DNA from 2 places in the Delftia sp. WSY_12 genome. Region 2 is predicted to be linked to the other one. Evidence: riboswitches for the same ligand, from Rfam matches in the RefSeq annotation. Region 2 holds a riboswitch; the other holds the start of a gene.
What was found. A riboswitch is a leader RNA that binds a small molecule or an ion and turns the genes downstream of it on or off. The one in region 2 is predicted to bind glycine.
Positions count from the first base shown of each region.

Region 1: it holds a riboswitch for glycine, as region 2 does, so the genes downstream of both, gcvT (glycine cleavage system aminomethyltransferase GcvT) here and ACF8LI_RS04055 (D-amino acid dehydrogenase) in region 2, are expected to answer to the same signal.

Region 1 is NZ_JBICKW010000016.1:324,962-334,786, forward strand. Features, by position in the region: gene ACF8LI_RS11085 (ATP-binding protein) at 1-797, shown strand, start outside; gene ACF8LI_RS11090 (DMT family transporter) at 849-1,340, opposite strand; gene ACF8LI_RS11095 (LysR family transcriptional regulator) at 1,439-2,356, shown strand; gene ACF8LI_RS11100 (fatty acid--CoA ligase) at 2,372-3,976, opposite strand; glycine riboswitch at 4,145-4,256, shown strand; glycine riboswitch at 4,272-4,390, shown strand; gene gcvT (glycine cleavage system aminomethyltransferase GcvT) at 4,416-5,582, shown strand; gene gcvH (glycine cleavage system protein GcvH) at 5,718-6,092, shown strand; gene gcvP (aminomethyl-transferring glycine dehydrogenase) at 6,164-9,055, shown strand; gene ACF8LI_RS11120 (PAS domain-containing sensor histidine kinase) at 9,211-9,825, shown strand, end outside.
Region 2 is NZ_JBICKW010000008.1:50,777-60,601, forward strand. Features, by position in the region: gene ACF8LI_RS04050 (beta strand repeat-containing protein) at 1-5,729, opposite strand, end outside; glycine riboswitch at 6,118-6,228, shown strand; gene ACF8LI_RS04055 (D-amino acid dehydrogenase) at 6,322-7,653, shown strand; gene ACF8LI_RS04060 (FIST N-terminal domain-containing protein) at 7,686-8,921, opposite strand; gene ACF8LI_RS04065 (PhaM family polyhydroxyalkanoate granule multifunctional regulatory protein) at 9,003-9,825, opposite strand, start outside.

The DNA.
Region 1 (9,825 bases), on a different contig from region 2:
AAACGGCCCAGCAGGCCCTGCAGACGGCCTTGCACAGCGAGCGGGAGATGCGGCTGGAACAGCGCCAGTTCTTCAACATGATCAACCACGAGTTCCGCACCCCGCTCACCATCGTGGACAGCGCCGCGACCGAACTGCAGACGTTCCCGACGACGGACGCGGACTCCCTCATCGAGCAGGCGTCCCAGATACGCAGGGCCTCGCGCCGGCTGATGACCCTGGTGGACACCTGCCTGATCAGCGACCGGCTGGACGCGGGCGCGTTCCGGCTGCAACTGGAGCAGACGCCATTGGATGAACTCCTGGAGGAGTCTGCAGAGCTCGTCGGCTGGTCCCGGCGGCATCGCCTGAAACTGGATCTGGAACAAGGCCCGCAGCAATGGCAATGCGACCCTGTCCTGGTGCGCATCGCCATATCCAACCTTGTCGGCAACGCCATCAAATATGCCAAGGCGGGCGACATCACCCTGGCCGCCCGCTGCGATGCGTCCGGTGACCTGCTGATTTCCGTCAGCGACCAGGGACCGGGCCTTGCGCCCGAAGCGGCAAGACAGGTTTTCGAGCCCTATGAACGCGCAAGCGCCACCCGGCACGTCAACGGGCATGGCCTGGGCCTGTCCGTGGTCAGGCGCATCGCCAGGCTGCACGCAGGCGACGCATTCTTCCAGCCGGCTGCGGGAGGCGGGGCCTGCTTTGTCATCCGGCTGGGCCGGCTCCCGCCCGGCACGGCAGATGCCTGCCAGGAATGTCCGCCAGCGGCAAGGCCGGCCGCCGTGCCGCCGGGCATGCCCGCCTGACGCGGGCAAGGCCGGGGCCTTTGCCCCTGAAGCAGTGCGTGCTCGCGGCGCTCATGGGGCCGCCGCTGCACGGGCCGTCCCGCCCTGCACCACCAGCAGCACTCCACCCAGGATCAAGGCCACGCCGGCCAGGCGCGTCGCATTGACCGGCCGCGCGCCCAGGCCCATCAGGCCGAAGTGGTCCACCAGCACCGAGACCACGATCTGCCCCGCCACCACGCAAACCAGGAAGCCGCCTGCGCCCAGCCTGGGTGTCACGGCGGCCGCGCTGGCCACATAGATGGCCCCCAGCACACCGCCTATCCATAGCCACCATGGCCCCGCTGCCGCCTGGGCCATGGCCGGAGCGGGCGCGCGCAGCACCCACAGTGCAGGCACCACGACCATGACGCTCACGGCCAGCGAGACCAGCGCGCCCCACAGCGGGTGGCCCAGCAGGCGGCCCACCAGGGCATTGCTGGCAGCCTGGAATGGCAGGATGGCCCCCGCCAGCAGCGCCAGGGCCACGGGAGCAAGGGCGGTGAATGTGCTTTTACCTGTCATGCGGCAAGACCTTTCTTCTTCTGTCAATCGATGCCTGCATGCTCTCGCATCCAGCACGTTGATGAAAATCATTTTTGTGCACGGTCTATATTCATGGCATGGATGAACTGCGCCGGATCGACCTCAACCTGCTGCTGGCCCTGCATGCCCTGCTGGCTGAAAAACATGTGACGCGCGCGGCCCTGCGGCTGCACAAGAGCCAGCCGGCCATGAGCCATTCGCTGGCGCAGTTGCGCGAGCATCTGGGCGACCCGTTGCTGGTGCGGCGCGGCGGCCGCATGGCGCTGACGGCACGCGCACAAGGCCTGGTGCAACCGCTGGCGGATGCGCTGGGCAGCCTCAACGGCTTGCTGGCACAGGCGGAGTTCGACCCGGCCCACGCACGCGGACGGCTGCGGCTGGCGCTGTCGGACTACGCATCGCGCATCGTGCTGCCGCCGCTGATGCGGCATCTGCGCCAGCACGCACCCGGGCTGGACCTGGCCATCAGCCAGTCCACGCGCGAGGTGATGCTGGCCCAGCTGGCCGATGGCGAACTGGACCTGGCCCTGGGCCCCTTCCCCGACGCACCCGACCTGCCCGAGGGCATCGAGGTGCAGGATCTGTTCCAGGAACAGTTCGTGAGCGTGGCCGACCAGGCCGTGCTGCCGGCACGCGGCGGGCTGTCACTGCAGGACTGGCTGCAGCGCCCGCACGTCATGCTGGCCATGCGGCCCGACGCCAGCGAGGAGATCGAACGGGCGCTGGCCGCCCAAGGCCTGAGCCGCCGCGTGGTGCTGGCCCTGCCCCACTGGAGCGCGGCGCTGGAGGTGCTGGCAGGCACCGACCTCGTGCTGACCGTGGGCAGCCGCGCCATTGGCGACCTGCGCCGCCACAAAACGCTGCGCCGCTTCACTCCTCCGCTGGAGCTGCCCGAGTTCGCCTACCAGCAGGCCTGGCATGTGCGCAAGCAGGGGGATGCCATGCATCGGTGGCTGCGCAACTCGATGGCGCAGTGCTGTACTGCGCAGAAGTAAACGCAGGCCGCAGCCTCAGGCTGCCACCACCACCCTCAGCAACTGCTTCTGTATCTTCCCGCTGGCCGTCTTGGGCAGGGCTTCGCGGAAGTGGTAGCGGCGCGGGCGCTTGTAGGCAGCCAGGCGGTCGCCGTGGACCAGGAAGGCGTCCAGCGCCTCGGCCGTGGGCGTGGCGCCCGGCTTGGCGACCACGTGGGCGGCGACGATCTGGCCCCAGCGCTCGTCGGCCTCGCCGATGACGGCGACCTCGAGCACGTCGGCGTGTTCGACCAGCGCGTCTTCCACCTCACGCGGATAGACGTTCTCGGCACCCGAATTGATCATGTAGTCGATGCGGTCGCGGATCCAGAGATAGCCGTCGTCGTCGATGTGGCCCAGGTCGCCCGTGTGGTACCAGCCGTGCGCCAGGGCTCGGGTGTTGGCGTCGGGGCGGTTGAGGTAGCCGGCCATCATGCAGGGGCCGCGCACGAGGATTTCGCCCACCTCGCCGGGCAGGCAGGCCTCGGCCGGGTCGGTGGGGGCGTTGTCTTCGCGCAAGCGGGCCACGATGAGGTCATGGCCCATGGAGGGCAGCCCGGCCGAGCCCGCGTGCGAGAGTTGCTCGCGCGGCAGGAGGATGGACATGCAGGGCCCCATCTCGGTGGTGCCGTAGACCTGGACCAGGTCGCTGCCGACCTTGCGTGTCCATTCGCGGATCAGGTGCGGCGCCATGGAGGCGCCGCCGTACTCCACCAGCCGCAGCGCGGGCGCCTGCTCAGGCGAGGCAATGGGGTCGGCCAGCAGCATGGTGACCATGGTGGGCGCCGCGAAGAAGAAGCTCACGCGCTCTTCGCGGATCAGGCGCCAGGCCTCGGTCACGTCGAAGCGGCGCAGCAGCACCTGGGTGGCACCGGCCTGCAGGCGCGGCAAAAAGCTGGTGTGCAGCTCGGCCGTGTGGTTGAGCGGCGCCATGGCCAGGCCCACGTCGTCGCGCGTGAACTGCATGGTCTGGTGCATGAGGGCGTTGTGCGCCAGCTTGCTGCGGTGCGTATGCAGCACGCCCTTGGGCCGGCCCGTGGTGCCGCTGGTGTACATGAGGATGCAGGGGTCGCTCTCGCGCACATGGGCCTGGGGCGGCGCGCTGCTGCGGCCACTGGCCAGGGCGGACAGGCGCTGCGTGGCCCAGGCCGGCAGCGGGTCGGCCGGGGCATCGTCGGCAAAGATCCAGTGCTCGATGCCCGTGCCAGTGCCGCCACCTTCGGCCTTGAGCAGGGCCTGGGCGCGTGCGGCCACCTCGCCGCCCTCGTGCTCGAACACAAGGGCGCGCGCTGCGCCGTCCTTGAGGATGAAGGCCAGCTCCTGCGCCGCCAGCCGGTAGTTGATGGGATTGAAGATGGCGCCCAGGCGCGCGGCCGCCAGCATGGTGAAGACAAAGGCCGGCGTGTTGTAGAGAAAGGCCGCGACCACGTCGCCATGGCCTATGCCCAGCTCGGCCAGGCCGTGGGCGTGGCGGTTGACTTCGGCATCGAGCTGGGCGTAGGTCCAGGCGCGGCGCTCGCCGCCCTCCCACGCGACCAGGGCTTCCTTGTTCGGCAGGTAACGTGCCGGCCAGGCCAATGTGTCTCCCAGCGTCTGCTGCATGTGCGCTTCTTCCTTCTCGCTCACGAGATTCATATATCGATGCATCTCAATGTAGGAGATTTTTTAGACAGTTATGCAATTTGCAAATGCATCCATGCAGGCAAGCGCATGGAGCTGCGGTCGGCCCGCGGAAATCCCGAAGCCGCACGGACGCTGGCCGCAGCTAGAATGCGCCGGTCAGGAGAGAGTGCCCGCCCGGCCGCAATGGTCACAGGCAGCGGCACCGCCGAAGGCGCAGGGTTCGTCCCGAACGCTCAGGCAAAAGGACTGGCACCGCCTGCCGCCACGGCCGCAGGCGTTCCTAGCTGGAGAGAGATGCAGGGCACGGCGGTGTGCCCCATCCACCGAAGGAGCAAGCCCCACGCATGGAAGGTGCGGGTGAATCTCTCAGGTAAAGCGGACAGCAGGGCAGCACATCCCGGAGGACCGGGATGGCGTTATGCCTTGTTCCTTGCCTGAAAGAGAGCCCTCCTTGTCCGCTGCCTCCACCACCGATCTGCTCAAGACCCCGCTGTTCGACCTGCACCAGGAACTGGGCGCGCGCATGGTGCCGTTTGCCGGCTACTCCATGCCCGTGCAATACCCGCAGGGGCTGATGGCCGAGCATCTGCACACGCGCGAGGCGGCAGGCCTGTTCGATGTCTCGCACATGGGCCAGATCAGCGTGCGCGGTGCCGACGCCGGGGCCGCGCTGGAGTCGCTGATGCCCATGGACGTGCTGGGCCTGGGCGAACACCGCCAGCGCTACGGCCTGCTGCTCAACGACGCGGGCGGCATTCTGGACGACCTGATGTTCGTGCGCCGCGAGGACGACCTGTTCCTGATCGTCAACGGCGCCTGCAAGCATGAAGACCTGGCGCACATCCAGGCCCGCATCGGCCAGCGCTGCGAAATCGAGCCCCAGTTCGACCGGGGCCTGCTGGCGCTGCAGGGCCCGCAGGCCGCAGCCGCGATGGAGCGCCTGCTGCCGGATACGGCCGGCCTGGTGTTCATGACAGGCGGCCACTTCGACTGGGAGGGGGCCGAGCTGTACATCACGCGCAGCGGCTACACCGGCGAGGACGGCTTCGAGATCTCCCTGCCCCCCAGCCACGCCGAGGCCTTTGCCCGTGCCCTGCTGGCCCAGCCCGAAGTCAGGCCCGTGGGCCTGGGCGCGCGCAATTCGCTGCGCCTGGAAGCCGGCCTGTGCCTGTACGGCAACGATCTGGACACGACCACCACCCCGGCCGAGGCCGCCCTGAACTGGGCCGTGCAGAAGGTCCGCCGCATCGGGGGCGAGCGCGAAGGCGGCTTTCCCGGCGCAGCCACCGTGCTGGCCCAGCTGCAGTCGCCCGAGCTGCTCACGCGCAAGCGCGTGGGCCTGGTGGCCCTGGAGCGCGTGCCCGTGCGCGAAGGCACGGAACTGCTGGATGCCGGCGGCCGCAAGGTCGGCCAGGTCACCAGCGGCCTGCTGTCGCCCACGCTGAACCAGCCCGTGGCACTGGCCTATGTGGAGCCGGGCAGCGCCGCCATCGGCACCACGCTGCAGGCCATGGTGCGCGGCAAGGCCGTGCCCATGCAGGTGCAGGCCACGCCCTTCGTGGCGCCCCGCTATCACCGCGGTTGAGGACAGCCTGCGCGCTTGGCGTGGATCGAGTTCGGCGGATTCGTTTTTCCTGCCATCGCATGCCGCTACAGTGCGCACTGACCTTTCTCAAACCGCCTTTCACAGGTTTCTTTTCAGTTTCTATCGGAGCAAGCCATGAGCATCCAGTATTCCAAGGACCACGAGTGGATCAACGCCGCCAACCCTGACGCGGCCATCGTCGGCATCACCCTCCACGCGCAGGACGCGCTGGGCGACGTGGTGTTCGTCGACCTGCCCGCCGTGGGCACCAGCTTCAACCAGGGCGATGTGGCCGGCGTGGTCGAGTCCGTCAAGGCCGCCGCCGATGTCTACATGCCCGTCAGCGGCGAGATCGTCGAAGTCAACGAGGCCCTGCGCGACGACCCCTCCCTGGCCAACAGCGACCCGCTGGGCGAAGGCTGGTTCTTCAAGGTCAAGCTCAGCGACGCAGGCCAGCTGGCCGCGCTGCTTGACGAAGCCGCCTACACGGCCTTTGCCCAGAGCAACTGACGCCACTTTCCGGCCAGGACGGGCGCCAGGGCCCGCCCTGGCGCTTTTCAGCTTTTGAGACAGGTCCCTCCATGCTGATGTCCTCCACCCAGCCCCTTGCCGCCCTCGAGAACGCCACCGAATTCGTGGCCCGCCATATCGGCATCGCGCCCGAAGACGAGGCCCACATGCTCAGCGCCATCGGCGCGGCATCGCGCGATGCGCTGATCGACGCCATCGTCCCGCCCTCCATCCGGCGCCACCAGCCCATGGCGCTGCCGCCAGCGGCCACCGAGGCCCAGGCGCTGGCCGAACTCAAGGCGCTGGCAGGCCGCAACCAGCTGCTCAAAAGCTTCATCGGCCAGGGCTACTACGGCACGCACACGCCCGGCGTCATCCTGCGCAACATTCTCGAGAACCCCGCCTGGTACACGGCCTACACGCCCTACCAGGCCGAGATCTCGCAAGGCCGCATGGAGGCCCTGGTCAACTTCCAGACCATGGTCTGCGACCTGACGGCCATGCCGATTGCCAACGCCTCCATGCTGGACGAGGCCACGGCGGCCGCCGAGGCCATGACGCTGGCCAAGCGCTCCGTCAAAAGCAAGAGCAACCGTTTCGTGGTGGCCGGCGATGCCCACCCCCAGACCATCGAGGTGATACAGACGCGCGCCGCGCCGCTGGGCATTGAGGTGCTGCTGGCCAACTCGCTGGAGGAATGGAACCAGCTGATGGAGGGCGACTACTTCGCCGTGCTGGCCCAGTACCCTGCCACCAGCGGCCGCATCGACGATCTGCGCGCCGACGTGGACAAGGCCCATGGCAAGCAGGCCGCCTTCATCGTGGCCACCGACCTGCTGGCGCTGACCCTGATCACGCCGCCCGGCGAATGGGGTGCCGACATCGTGGTGGGCACCACCCAGCGCTTTGGCATGCCCATGGGCGCCGGCGGCCCGCACGCCGCCTTCATGGCCTGCCGCGACGAGTTCAAGCGCTCCCTGCCCGGCCGCCTGGTCGGCGTGAGCGTGGACGTGCACGGCAAGCCCGCCTACCGCCTGGCACTGCAGACGCGCGAGCAGCACATCCGCCGCGAAAAGGCCACCTCCAACATCTGCACGGCCCAGGTGCTGCCCGCCGTGGTGGCCAGCATGTACGCCGTCTACCACGGCCCCGAGGGCCTGGAGCGCATCGCCCGCCGCGTGGCCTCGTACACGGCCATCATGGCGCGCGGCCTGGCCGAGCTGGGCGCGCCGCTGCGCGAGGTGCCCAGCTTCGACACGCTGAGCCTGCACACGGGCGCGGCCACCCAGGCCATCGTGGAGCGTGCCGTGTCCCTGGGCGCCAACCTGCGCGTGTACTTCAAGGAATACCTGTGCATCTCGCTGGACGAGACCACCACGCGCGCCGATGTCGAGCTGCTGTGGAAGATCTTCGCCCGGGACGGCCAGGCCCTGCCCAGCTTCACCGCCTTCGAAAAGGGCGCGGAGCCGCTGATTCCCGACGGCCTGCGCCGCAGCAGCGCCTTCCTCACGCACCCGGTGTTCAACACCCACCGCTCCGAGACCGCCATGCTGCGCTACATCCGCCAGCTGTCGGACAAGGACCTGGCGCTGGACCGCAGCATGATCCCGCTGGGCTCCTGCACCATGAAGCTCAACGCCACCAGCGAGATGATTCCCATCACCTGGCCCGAATTCGCCCAGGTGCACCCCTTTGCCCCGGCCGACCAGCAGCAGGGCTATGCGGAACTGGACAAGCAGCTGCGCGACTGGCTGTGCCAGGCCACGGGCTACGCCGGCATCAGCCTGCAGCCCAATGCCGGCAGCCAGGGCGAGTACGCGGGCCTGCTGGCCATCAAGGGCTGGCATGCGAGCCGGGGCCAGTCGCACCGCAACGTCTGCCTGATTCCCAGCAGCGCCCACGGCACCAACCCCGCCAGCGCGCAGATGGTGGGCATGCAGGTGGTGGTCACCGCCTGCGACGCCAACGGCAACGTCGACATGGCGGACCTGGCGGCCAAGTGCGAGCAGCACAGTGCCAACCTGGCCTGCATCATGATCACCTACCCCAGCACGCACGGCGTGTTCGAGACCCAGGTCAAGGAGCTGTGCAAGCTGGTGCATGACCACGGCGGCCGCGTCTACGTGGACGGCGCCAACATGAACGCCCTGGTGGGCCTGGCCGCGCCGGGCAGCTTCGGCGGCGATGTCAGCCACCTGAACCTGCACAAGACCTTCTGCATCCCGCACGGCGGCGGCGGCCCGGGCGTGGGCCCCGTCTGCGTGGTCGAGGATCTCGTGCCCTTCCTGCCCGGCCATGCCACCACGGGCCTTGCGGGCGGCACGGGCGCGATCAGTGCCGCGCCGCTGGGCAATGCGGCCGTGCTGCCCATCAGCTGGATGTACATCCGCATGATGGGCGCCCAGGGCCTGACCCTGGCCACCGAGACCGCCATCCTCAGCGCCAACTACATCAGCGCCCGGCTGCGCGACCACTACCCCACGCTGTACGCGGGCGAGCACGGCCATGTGGCGCACGAGTGCATCCTGGACCTGCGCCAGTTCAAGGAAAGCACGGGCGTCATGGCCGAGGACGTGGCCAAGCGCCTGATCGACTACGGCTTCCATGCGCCCACGCTGTCCTTCCCCGTGCCCAACACGCTGATGGTGGAGCCCACCGAAAGCGAAAGCCTGTACGAGCTGGACCGCTTCGTGGACGCCATGATCGCCATCCGCGAGGAAATCCGCGCCATCGAGCAGGGCCGCCTGCCCCAGGACGACAACCCGCTCAAGAACGCGCCGCACACGGCCGAGACCCTGCTGGCTTCGGAATGGACCCACCCGTACAGCCGCGAGGCCGCCGCCTACCCCGTGGCTGCCCTGCGCCAGTCCAAGTACTGGTGTCCCGTGGGCCGGGTGGACAACGTCTACGGCGACCGCAACCTCTACTGCAGCTGCATCCCGGTCGACGCTTACCTGAGCTGAAGCACCTGCCACCCAAAGGGGCGCTTGTGGCGCCCCGGCCGGCGCGCGTACACTGCGGCCCTGCCCGCGCCGGGCCCCGGTCCATCTGCCGGGCGCCAGGCGCGGGCAACCAGGATTTGTGCGGCAGATGCCGCTTTCCCCAGCGCCAGCACGCGATGAGCAGCCAAGACCCTTCCGACCAGCCTCGCGACGACGAGCACCTGCCCCTGCATGCCTTGCTGGCGCCCGGCGCCGACCTGCCCCCCGTCGAACGTTTCCCCTCCTTCCAGCCCGAAGACGATCCGCTGCAGGCCCTGGTCGCCGAGCTGCGCAACTACCAGCGCGAGCTGGAGATCCAGAACCGCGTGCTGGACTACAGCCAGGCCGTGGCCGAAAGCGCCTCCGAGCGCTTCGAAGCCCTGTTTGCCAGCATTCCCCTGCCCCTGCTGGTGGTGGACGAGCACGACATGGTGGTGCAGGCCAACGCCATGGCGCACAGCGCCTTCCAGCCCACCGAGCATGACCGGCTGCTGGTCAATTTCGCGCCCTTCGTGCACCCTGACGACGCCGAGCGCGTGCGCGAGACCTTCGTTGCGGCACGCGAGCTGGGCCGCACCGAGGCCCACGAGGTCTGCTTCGACATCACCGAGCAGCACCAGCTGCGCGCCGACCTGCATGTGGCCTGCATCGCCATCCCGCAGCAAAGCGGCCCGCCCATTGCGCAGTACCTGTGCGCCGTGGTCGACCAGGGTCCGCTGCTGGCCGAGCGCCTGGCGCTGCAGCAGCGCAAC
Region 2 (9,825 bases):
ATGCCTGCCGGCACCAGGTCCTTGATGGTCACGCTGGTGGCAGGGCCGAAGGCACCGGCCGCATTCGCTACCGTGAAGGCGTAGTTGAACGCCGTGCCCACGGCCAGACTGCCAGGGTTGGCCTTGGTGACCGTCAGCGCTGGCGTGCCAGGCGTGACCGGAGTCACCGGTGTGGAAGCGCAGTCTGTCGTGCAACCCGCCGTCGGATTGACGGGGCTGATGCCGCCGGACGGATCGTAGGAAGCCGTGTTCGTGCTCGAACCCACCGCCGTCGGCACAGCCGGCAGATTGAAGCTGGTGGTGCCACCGGCTGCGACCGAGGTCGTGAAGTTCACCGTACAAGTCAGCACGGAGCTGCCGTTACCCGCAAACGGGAAGGTGTTGGGCGTGCAGGTCGCGCTGGCCACGTTCGCGCCGGTCGGCACACCCGTGATGCTGATGCCCGCAGGCACCAGGTCCTTGATGGTCACGCTGTTGGCAGGACCGAAGGCACTGGCGGCATTGGACACGGAGAACGCATAGTTGAAGGGCGTACCCACAGCCAAGCTGCCAGGGTTGGCCTTGGTGACACTGAGGTTCACCACGCTTACAAAATGAATTTGTGCGGCGCTTGGCGAATACGCGTTTGCTCCCACGGTGAACGTGCCACCCAGGGTTCCGGCAGGAATGCTGGTGGCAATGCTGTAGGTCCCACTCGCTGTGCTGGTGGCAGTGATCGAGCAGATGCCCAGAGTTGTGCCGCTTGTTCCAGTGGTGCAAGTGGCTGACGCGCCGTCCGCGCCACCGTTCAGCTTCACGCCGGGGGTACCGGCAAAGGTGACGACCTCGCCGCCCTTGGGATTGCCACCGGCATCGCGCACATATGCTTCCACCACATCGGTTGCCGTGCCATTTGCCGCCGCGTTGTCGCTCACGACACGCAGGCCCGAATTGCTTGCCGAGGCATTGCCGGCGACAAAGGCCATCGATTGCGGGCTGTTGCCGATGGCGGCTGCACCCACCGTGGCGGCAGCCGAGTAAGTCGATGCGGTCACGCTGGTGAACGACACCGAGCAGGTCGCCGCCGCACCCGCAGTCGTGCAACTGGCGGTGGCAGGTGCCGCTCCGGCAGGCGTCACGCTGAAGTTCACGGCAACGCCGGTGACCGGATTGCCGAACGCATCCTTGGTGACCACGGAAACGACGTCCTGGCCGCCGCCGGCTGCCTGGTTGTTCACATCGACCGACATGGTCGAATTGGCGGGATCGACGGCACCTGCCGTAAAGACATAGGCAGCCGTCGCACCGTACGTATTGCCGCCGGCGCTGATGCCGCTGCCGCTCAATGCGCCGCTCGCGATGCTTGCGCCGGAAGCGTAGGAGCCCGCGACGGTTGTCCTGGCGGTGACCTGGCAGGTACCGGCCGCATTGGTGGTGCAGGTACCGCTGAAGGTGATGTTTGCGGTGGGAGAGAACGTGACAACGCTTCCGGCCACCGGATTGCCGTTGACATCTCCCACAAACGCTTCAAGCACATCTGTCGCCGAGCCATTGGCCGTGGCCGGACTGCTGACGGTACGCACCCCCGACCTGGCGGGGTCGGCGGCATTGGCCGTGAAGTTGATCACGGCCGGACTGCCGTTTGCCACGCTCTGGGTGGTGGTGCCGTTGTTGTCCGTGGCTGTGAAGCTCGCCGCACCAGCGACGGTGGATGTCACCGTGATGGAGCAGCGCGCTGGATTCGCATTGGCCGCAATCGTGCAGGAAGTTGCCGAAGGCGTGCCGGCGCCGGTATGGACAAAGCCGATGGTGTGGGCAACCGTATCGACGGTTGCATTGCCATTGGCGTCCTGCAGTGCGACGGTCACCGTGCCGGTGCTCGTACCGTCGGCCATCACCGAGAGCGGTGTGGCACTGAGCAGATTGCCACTGGCTGTATTGCTGGGCGGCCCGGCAATGAAGTTGACCGATACCGGACTGCCATTGCTCACGGCCTCTCCGTTGTCCGTTGCCGTGAAGCTTGCGGTGCCGACCGTGGCCGATTTCACCGTCACGGAGCAGGTGGCCGGATTGGCGTTGGCCGCGATCGTGCACGTGGGTGCGGCCGGCGTGGTCGTGCCCACGCCCGTTTTGGTGAAGACAATCGTGTGCGCCACCGTATCCGTGGCGGGATTGCCATTGGCATCGCGCAGGGTCACGCTGATCGAGCTCGTGGCAGTGTTGTCTGCGACAACGCTGAGCGGACTGGCACTGATCAGGTTTCCATTCGCGCCATTGCTGGGCGAGCCGGCCGTGTAGTTCACCGCAGCCGTAGCCGTGGCGGCCGAGCCATTGATGGTGAAACCAAAGGTGCCGCTGCCGACTGCGGTAGGTGCCGTGACGGTGGCCGTGTACACCCCTGCGCTGCACGCCCCCGCGCCGACCGCGGGCGAGCCCTGTGTTCCACCGTTCAGCGTGAAGGCCACCGTGTTGGCACAGGTCGCAATCGAATTGCCTGACGCATCCTTGAGCTGCGCCGTCAATGCGCTGGTTGCAGTGCCACTGGCAATGATCGAGGTCGGACTCGCAACGATGGTCGAGGCGCTGGTACTTGGCGGACCCGCCGTGTAGCTCACTGAAGCCGTAGCAACTGCGGCAGAGCCGTTGATGGTGAATCCGAAGATCCCGCTGCCGACTGCCGTGGGCGATGTGACGGTGCCCGTATAGATACCGGCGGTACACGAGGCCGCGCCCACACTCGGCGTTCCCTGCGTTCCGCCGTTCAGGGTGAACGCCACCGTGTTCGTGCACGTGTTGATCGGATTGCTGCTGGCATCGACCAGTTGCACGCGCAGCACGCTGGTGGAGCTGCCGTTGGCCACGATCGATGCCGGAGTGGCGACTATCGTCGATGCACTCGTGCTCGGCGTTGCGGCCGCATAGGAGATCGTTGCGGTGGCAACAGCCGCAGCCCCGTTGATGGTGAACCCGAAGGTGCCGCTGCCGACCAGCACCGGCGATGTCACCGTCCCCGTGTACATGCCGGCACTGCAGCCCGTGACGCTGACGGCAGGAACGCCTTGCGTCCCCGCATTGAGGGTGAAGGCCACCGTATCGGTACAGGTGGTGACAAGGTTGCCTAACGCATCCTTCAACTGCACGGCCAAGGTGCTGGTGGAGACGCCATTGGCCGCAATCGATGGCGGACTCGCGGCGATTTCAGAACCGGTCGTGCTGGCCGGCAGCCCGGTGAAGCTGTAAGCAACCGGCGAAGGCTGATAAGTCACTGCGCCAGATACCGGGCTTCCACCCAATGGAAGATTGGAGAACGTGGCACCAGCGACTGACGACGACAAGGTCACGGGTGTGGTGAATGTTCCGGCGACACTGCTGCTGGCATTGATGGGAGACGCGCACTTTCCGCTGGAGTCGGTCGTGCAGCTGACTGCGGCGGAGCTGCCATTGAACGTGACACCTGCAGGCGGCGCTGCGAAGGTAACGGTGTCACTGCCCCCCGTCCAGGCATTGCCTTGGCCGTCAACAATGTAGACCTCCAGCAAGTCGCTGCTGCCGACAGGTTGATTGTTGGTCGTCGCCAGAACGCCGGATTTCAGGGCACAGGGAAAACCGGTGACGCTTGCAGCCGTTGAAAGCTGCGAGGTCTGGGCTCCACCGGAATTGCTGTCCGTCACTGTGACCCGCACCTGGCCGCTGAGATACGAAGGAACGGTCAGCGTTCCCGAGGCTCCGGCCATGGTCCCTGAGCCCAGATAGACCTGCGCATCGTTGACGCCCGCGCCGGTCGGCGACCAAAAGGCTTCCACCGTATACGGTGCCGGCTCGCTCGCATTGGCATTTGCCGTGATATTGAATGTCCAGGTGCAGGCGGCGGTGTCACTGGCGCCAACGCCAAGGGTCGGGGTCCATCCGGTTTGTCCATTGGCCGTCGTCAGCAAACTGATACCTGAGTTTGCAGCCACAGGCACGGAAAACAGCGTGTTCTGAGAAATCTTGAAGAAATCATGCGTAGTGATACGAATGGCACTTCTCGACTGGCTTGTCATCTTGTTGTTGCCAATCAACCCTGGTGCCGTACCCGTCCCACTAATATTCAACCCGTCCCCGCCGCCAGTGAAATTGTTATCGGTCACCGTCACTACCTGCGTCGTGCCTGAGGCTGCCGTATTCACCGTTGGCGCCGACACATGCATTGGCGATGAAGCGGTATAGGCGGCAATAGGCAGCGAGAAGGTATTACCCGTCACGGCAAGACCAATTCCATTGCCCAGGTTGATCGTTCCATCAACCGACACCACGGCCCTGGGCGCATTTCCACCAGTCGGGCTCAGTGCGATATTCGAATCTTTGATCGTCAATCCGTTGACGGTCATGTTCGACATGACCTGGAAGAACTGCTCGAGCTGCATTCCCCCGATAGGGTTGGGCAGATTCGTTACCGTGAAATTATCGACAACAATATTGGAAACTGTGCCTGCACCGTTGCTTGCGGCAACGGAAATGGCCGAGCCCTTGTTATTGCCGTAATTTCCATTCCATATCGCGGAATTGATCGTGCTATTGGTAAAGAATACGTTTTGTGCGCCTTGATGAATCTCCGCGTACAGCTCGCAGTTGAACGGCGTCCCCTCTCCCGCAGGGGTTGGAGCCACATTCACCAGGCCGACGCGATCAATGGTGACATTGTTCGCCGGGGAGCCAACGACGAATACCGCTTCGCCACAGGTCATGTTGGGCGAATTGGTGAGCGTGATGTTCTTCCCACCAAGATAAAAAGTTTCCCAGGGGGAGTCCGCCCAGTTCTGGACTTGTATGACTCCCCCGAAATCGATGGTCAACGAGCCCGTGCCGGCTGGCACGGTGCCTTTGAGCCAGTACCAGGCACCACCGGCACCAGTGGTGGTGCCCGTATCGCCGCCGCTGATCATCTGGCTTTGACCACAGGCATTGGTGGCCCCCGTCACGGCGCCGGACTGGACTCCGCTGGAGAATGTATTGGCACAGCGCACGTAAACCGTCTGATTGTCGACATACGGATGGAGGTTTCCCGCCGCATCCTTGGATGTCCCGCTCTGTATGGTTCGTACCGACGTGGTCAGTGTCGGCGCAAAGACGATGGAAACATCGGCACTCGGATCCAGCGTTTGCAGCGTGTAGTTGGCTGCCTGAATGGCCGCTCGCAGCGTACATGCGCCAGCAAAGGTGCCCCCCAGCGTGCTGACACAGGTGGTTGGTGTCGTTGCATTGGCATTGGGAGCGTCGCTGTTGTCGGTGACCGTGAAGACGATGGTCGCCGCCAGTGCCGTGGATGAGATACCCGCGCATGAAAGCAGCAGCAAAGAGAAAAGGCACTTCGCTGCACGCCACTTGCGAAAAAATGCCGAACCAGGCAGGCGATTGAGAGCATGCATGATATTCCCCGTTTTCTCAAGGAGATATGACAGGAAAATGATTTTCCCAATGGCAATGGCCATCAGTTGTACCCAGCGCATTTGCATCGCCGTACCTCGAATAGTTCTATTTGAATCACGAGCCCACAACTCACCTTGCAGCCGGTGAGTTTGGAAGCAAAATTTTTCGCGCAGATCCTGCGCGTCAATCAAAAAAAGGCGGATTTCCATCAACGCTTGCGCGCTGCTCCACTGCCCATTGAGCGGACACACCTTCAGTCGGGTTTGCGACGCAAAACATTCCTCCCTCGACAAACCATATTCACCGTGCTTGTATTTTTTCAGTGACGGACCAGTTTCCATGGACCCGCACCTGTGCAACGGTAAGTCGCCTATCAGACATATATACAACCCATGGTTAACCCATGCAGGTCCAATCGACCAGAACATGCACTGACAAACCACTGCACATATCGATAGGCTAAATCATGTTTTTTTCTATTTCAATAGTTTTTTTACATGAAACCGGAGACTCGTACCAGCGCTACGAGGGAGGCGCTTGAGCGATCTAGGGAATACCCTGAATCAGCCACACCACATACAAGTAACTGGTGGTATCCCCAATACGACTGGAACTGGCTGCGCAAGCCCCATAGAATCGCCCCTGCAGGAGAGCAGGCGGGCGCCACGGTGCCGAGCCTCACCGAAGGCGCAAACTCCCATACACGCTCAGGTTCCGTACTGCAAACACAACATGCCGTCTGGAGAGCCGCCGCACGCAATGTGCGGCGCACCGAAGGAGCAAGCCCCGTTCCCATGGACGGCGGTGAATCTCTCAGGTACCAAGGACAGGGGGAGCGGCAGCTGCGTCACGACGGACGCCGGCTGCCTGCTATCCAGACCATAGCGGCCAGCTTTCGCGTGACCCGGCACATGCCTTTGAAAGGGCATCGTCATGCGCGTCATCGTTCTCGGAGCCGGTCTGATCGGCACCACGTCGGCCTACTATCTGCAATCCCTCGGTCATGAAGTGACCGTCATCGACCGCCAGGCCGCGCCCGGCGCCGAAACCAGCTTCGCCAACGGCGGGCAGATCTCGGTCAGCCATGCCGAGCCCTGGGCCAACCCCGGCGCACCGCTGAAGCTGCTGGGCTGGCTGGGCCGGCAGGACGCCCCCCTGCTCTTCCGCCTGCGCGCCGACATGCGCCAGTGGCTCTGGGGCCTGTCCTTCCTGCGCAACTGCACGCCCGCGCGCACGCGCCACAACATCCAGCAGATCGTTCGCCTGGGCACCTACAGCCGCGAGGCCCTGCAGCAGTTGCGGTCGGACACCGGCATCCAGTACGAGCAGCGCATGCAGGGCATCCTGCACTTCTACACGAACGCCCGCGAGTTCGAGGGCGCGCTCAAGCCCACCGAGCAGATGCAGGCCCTGGGCTGCGACCGCCGCCTGATCGATGCCGACGAGGCCGTGCGCCTGGAGCCGGCTCTGGCCCATGTGCGCGGGCAGATAGCGGGCGCCACCTATACGGCCGAGGATGAATCAGGCGACGCCAACCTCTTCACACGCGAGCTGGCGCGCATCGCCGCCGCCACGGGCGTGCAGTTCCGCCAGAGCCACCACGTGACGGCGCTGCGCACCACGGGCGCGGGCGCCAGCCGCCATATCGACCATGTGGAGGTGACCAATGCCGAGGGCCGCTATGAACGCATCCAGGGCGACGCCTATGTGCTGGCCATGGGCTCGTTCAGCCCGCTGCTGGCCCAGCCGCTGGGGTTGCGCCTGCCCATCTATCCGGCCAAGGGCTACTCCGTGACCCTGCCGGTGCTGGACCCCGCCAAGGCCTATCAGGTCAGCCTCACGGACGACGAGTTCAAGCTGGTGTTCTCGCGCTACACGGGCGCGCAAGGCGACCGCCTGCGCATTGCGGGCACGGCCGAGTTCAACGGCTACGACCGCAACCTGGACCCCGTGCGCTGCGAGGCCATCGTGCGGCGCGTGCAGCAGCTGTTCCCCGGCGCCGGCGATACCGGGCGCGCCCAGTTCTGGAGCGGCCTGCGCCCCGCCACGCCCAGCAATGTGCCGCTGATCGGACGCTCGCCCATCGCCAACCTGTTCCTGAACACCGGCCACGGCACGCTGGGCTGGACCCATGCCTGCGGCTCCGGCATGGCGCTGGCCGACCTGGTCAGCGGCAGGCGGCCGGCCGTGGATTTCGATTTCCTGGGGGCCGCAGCCATGGACCCGGATCGCAGCGCAGGCACGGTGCGCCCGCGCGCGGTCTGAGGTGCGGACGGCGTGTACGACGTGTACGACGCCTATGCAGTGAACACCGTCAACACCCCGGCGAAGCGGTGCAGGCGGGCGTCCATGATCTCGGCTTCGGCAACGAAGCCGATCAATGGCACATCGCCCAGTGCGTGGCGCAGGGTGCGCAGTTCGGCATCGGGGCCGCCGAACAGGCCGCCGCCGCGGCCCCGGCAACTGATGTAGATGGCGCCACGGATGCGGGGCTGTGCCTCGCCTTCGGGCGCCGCCTCCTCGGGCTCCGCCGCATCGCGCAGCGCAGCGCCCAGTTGCAGCAGTTCCTGGCGCGCGACCTGGGCCTGGCGGCGGCAGAAGATCACCGAATGCCCGGCCTCCACGGCCGATGACAGGGCCACGCCCTGGCGCAGCGGGTCCAGGCCAACCAGGGTCAGCACCTGGGCCTCTTCGGTCAGCACGCCGTGGGCCAGGCCCCGGCCCGGCGGCGCAATGGCCGCCAGCGTGGTGCGGACCGTGGTCAGCGCGGGCTGCCAGTCGCTGCCTTCCAGCTCCACGCCCAGCAGTTGCAGCAGGCGCTGCAAGGCCGGATCGCCATCGAGCCCGGTGACCAGGGCGCCGCGCGCCTCGGTGATCTCCAGCCCCTCGCCCAGCGGCACGCAGCCCTGGGCCATGCCCGTGATGCAGGGCACGCCGGCACCGAAGGCCACGCCTGAAAAGCCGCCACGAAAAATGCCGCGCGCGTCCGCATGCTGCGCATGCAGATCCTCGGTGCGGCAGGCGATCTGCACGCCCTCCACGCCGTCTTCCCCGTCATCGCCCACGCCGCCGAACAGCAGGCCGGACTCGGTGCGCTCGGACAGCTCGTACAGCAGCTCGGCCAGCTCGGGCTGGCCGCCTGCGGCATGGACCAGGGCCGAATGGGCGGTGAAGCCGGCCTCGCCGCCAGGCGCATGCAGGGGCGCCAGGCCCGAATACAGGCGGTAGTGGGCGGCCGGTACATCCAGCAGCATCACCGCGAGCGCGGTTCCTGACAGGTACTCATGCGACATGGCCAGAACGCCGCCGGCCGAGCAGCCGGCCCAGTCCGCCACATGGGGCAGGGCCCTGGCCAGATGCTGCAGCAGCGGCCGTGCGTGGGCGGCATGCGCATGGGACAGGTACACCAGTCCCAGACGGGGCCGCTGCGCGTGGCCGGGCCCGGCCATCTGCAAGCGCAGCTGCTGCAGCACCGCGTCGGCCGCGGCGCGCCAGTCGGAATGGCTGGCATGGCCTACAGGAAACAACGACATACCAACCTTCTTTCTAGCCCCGCCAGCACCCGGCTTGCGGGTGGCTGGGGCCTTGCGCATCCATGGGTCCGGCCCGATCGGTCAACGCGCCGGCCGGCTCTTGGCTGCCGGCTTGCTGGCGGCCGGCGCCTTGGCTCCAGCCTTTGCAGCCGTTTTCCTGGCAGCCGCTTTGGCGGGAGCCTTGGCAGCGGTCCTGGGGGCTTCGGCCTGCACCGCAGCCTTGGCCGCCGGCTTTGCGGACGGCGCCTTGGCAGGGGAGACCGCCGCCGCCTTGCCCGCCTGCGCAGCAAAGGCGCTGGCCTGTGCCGCCATGCGGTCCATGGTGGCCTTGGCCAGGTCCCCGGCCATGCCGGTGGCGCGCTGGGCGGCCGCCACGGCCTCCGGGGCCATGGGCTCGGCCATGGCCTTGGCGGCGATCTGCTGGAATTGCTGGGTCAACGCGCCCCACCACTGCATGGCCTGGCCCATGGCGGCGGCCTGGGCGGACTCGTCCTTGGGCGCCGCAGTCTCCGCGGCTGCGGGTCTGTCGGCGGCCTTGCCCGCCTCGGGGGCTGCAGGCGGCGCGGCAGCGGCCTGTGCGGGCTCGGGCTGCGGCTTTTCCTTCTTGCTCGCCCGGCTGGCGGCCGAGGACATGGGCCAGTCCGAAAGGTCGCCCTGCCCCGCGCTGGCGGCGCCCTTGGCCGCGGCGGTGGCCGCGGCGGTTGCGGCTGCAGGGAACTGGAAGGCCTGCGCCAGCTCGCCCATGCTGACGTTCATGCCCTGCAAGGTGGACAGCGTCATGCGCTGCACTTCCAGGGCCTGGATGGTGGCGGCCAGCGCCTTGCCGTTCTGGTCGAGCCAGAACTGCACGGCCTTGAGTTCGGTGATGCGCTTGTCCACCTCTTCGATGCTCACCGTGGGCGCC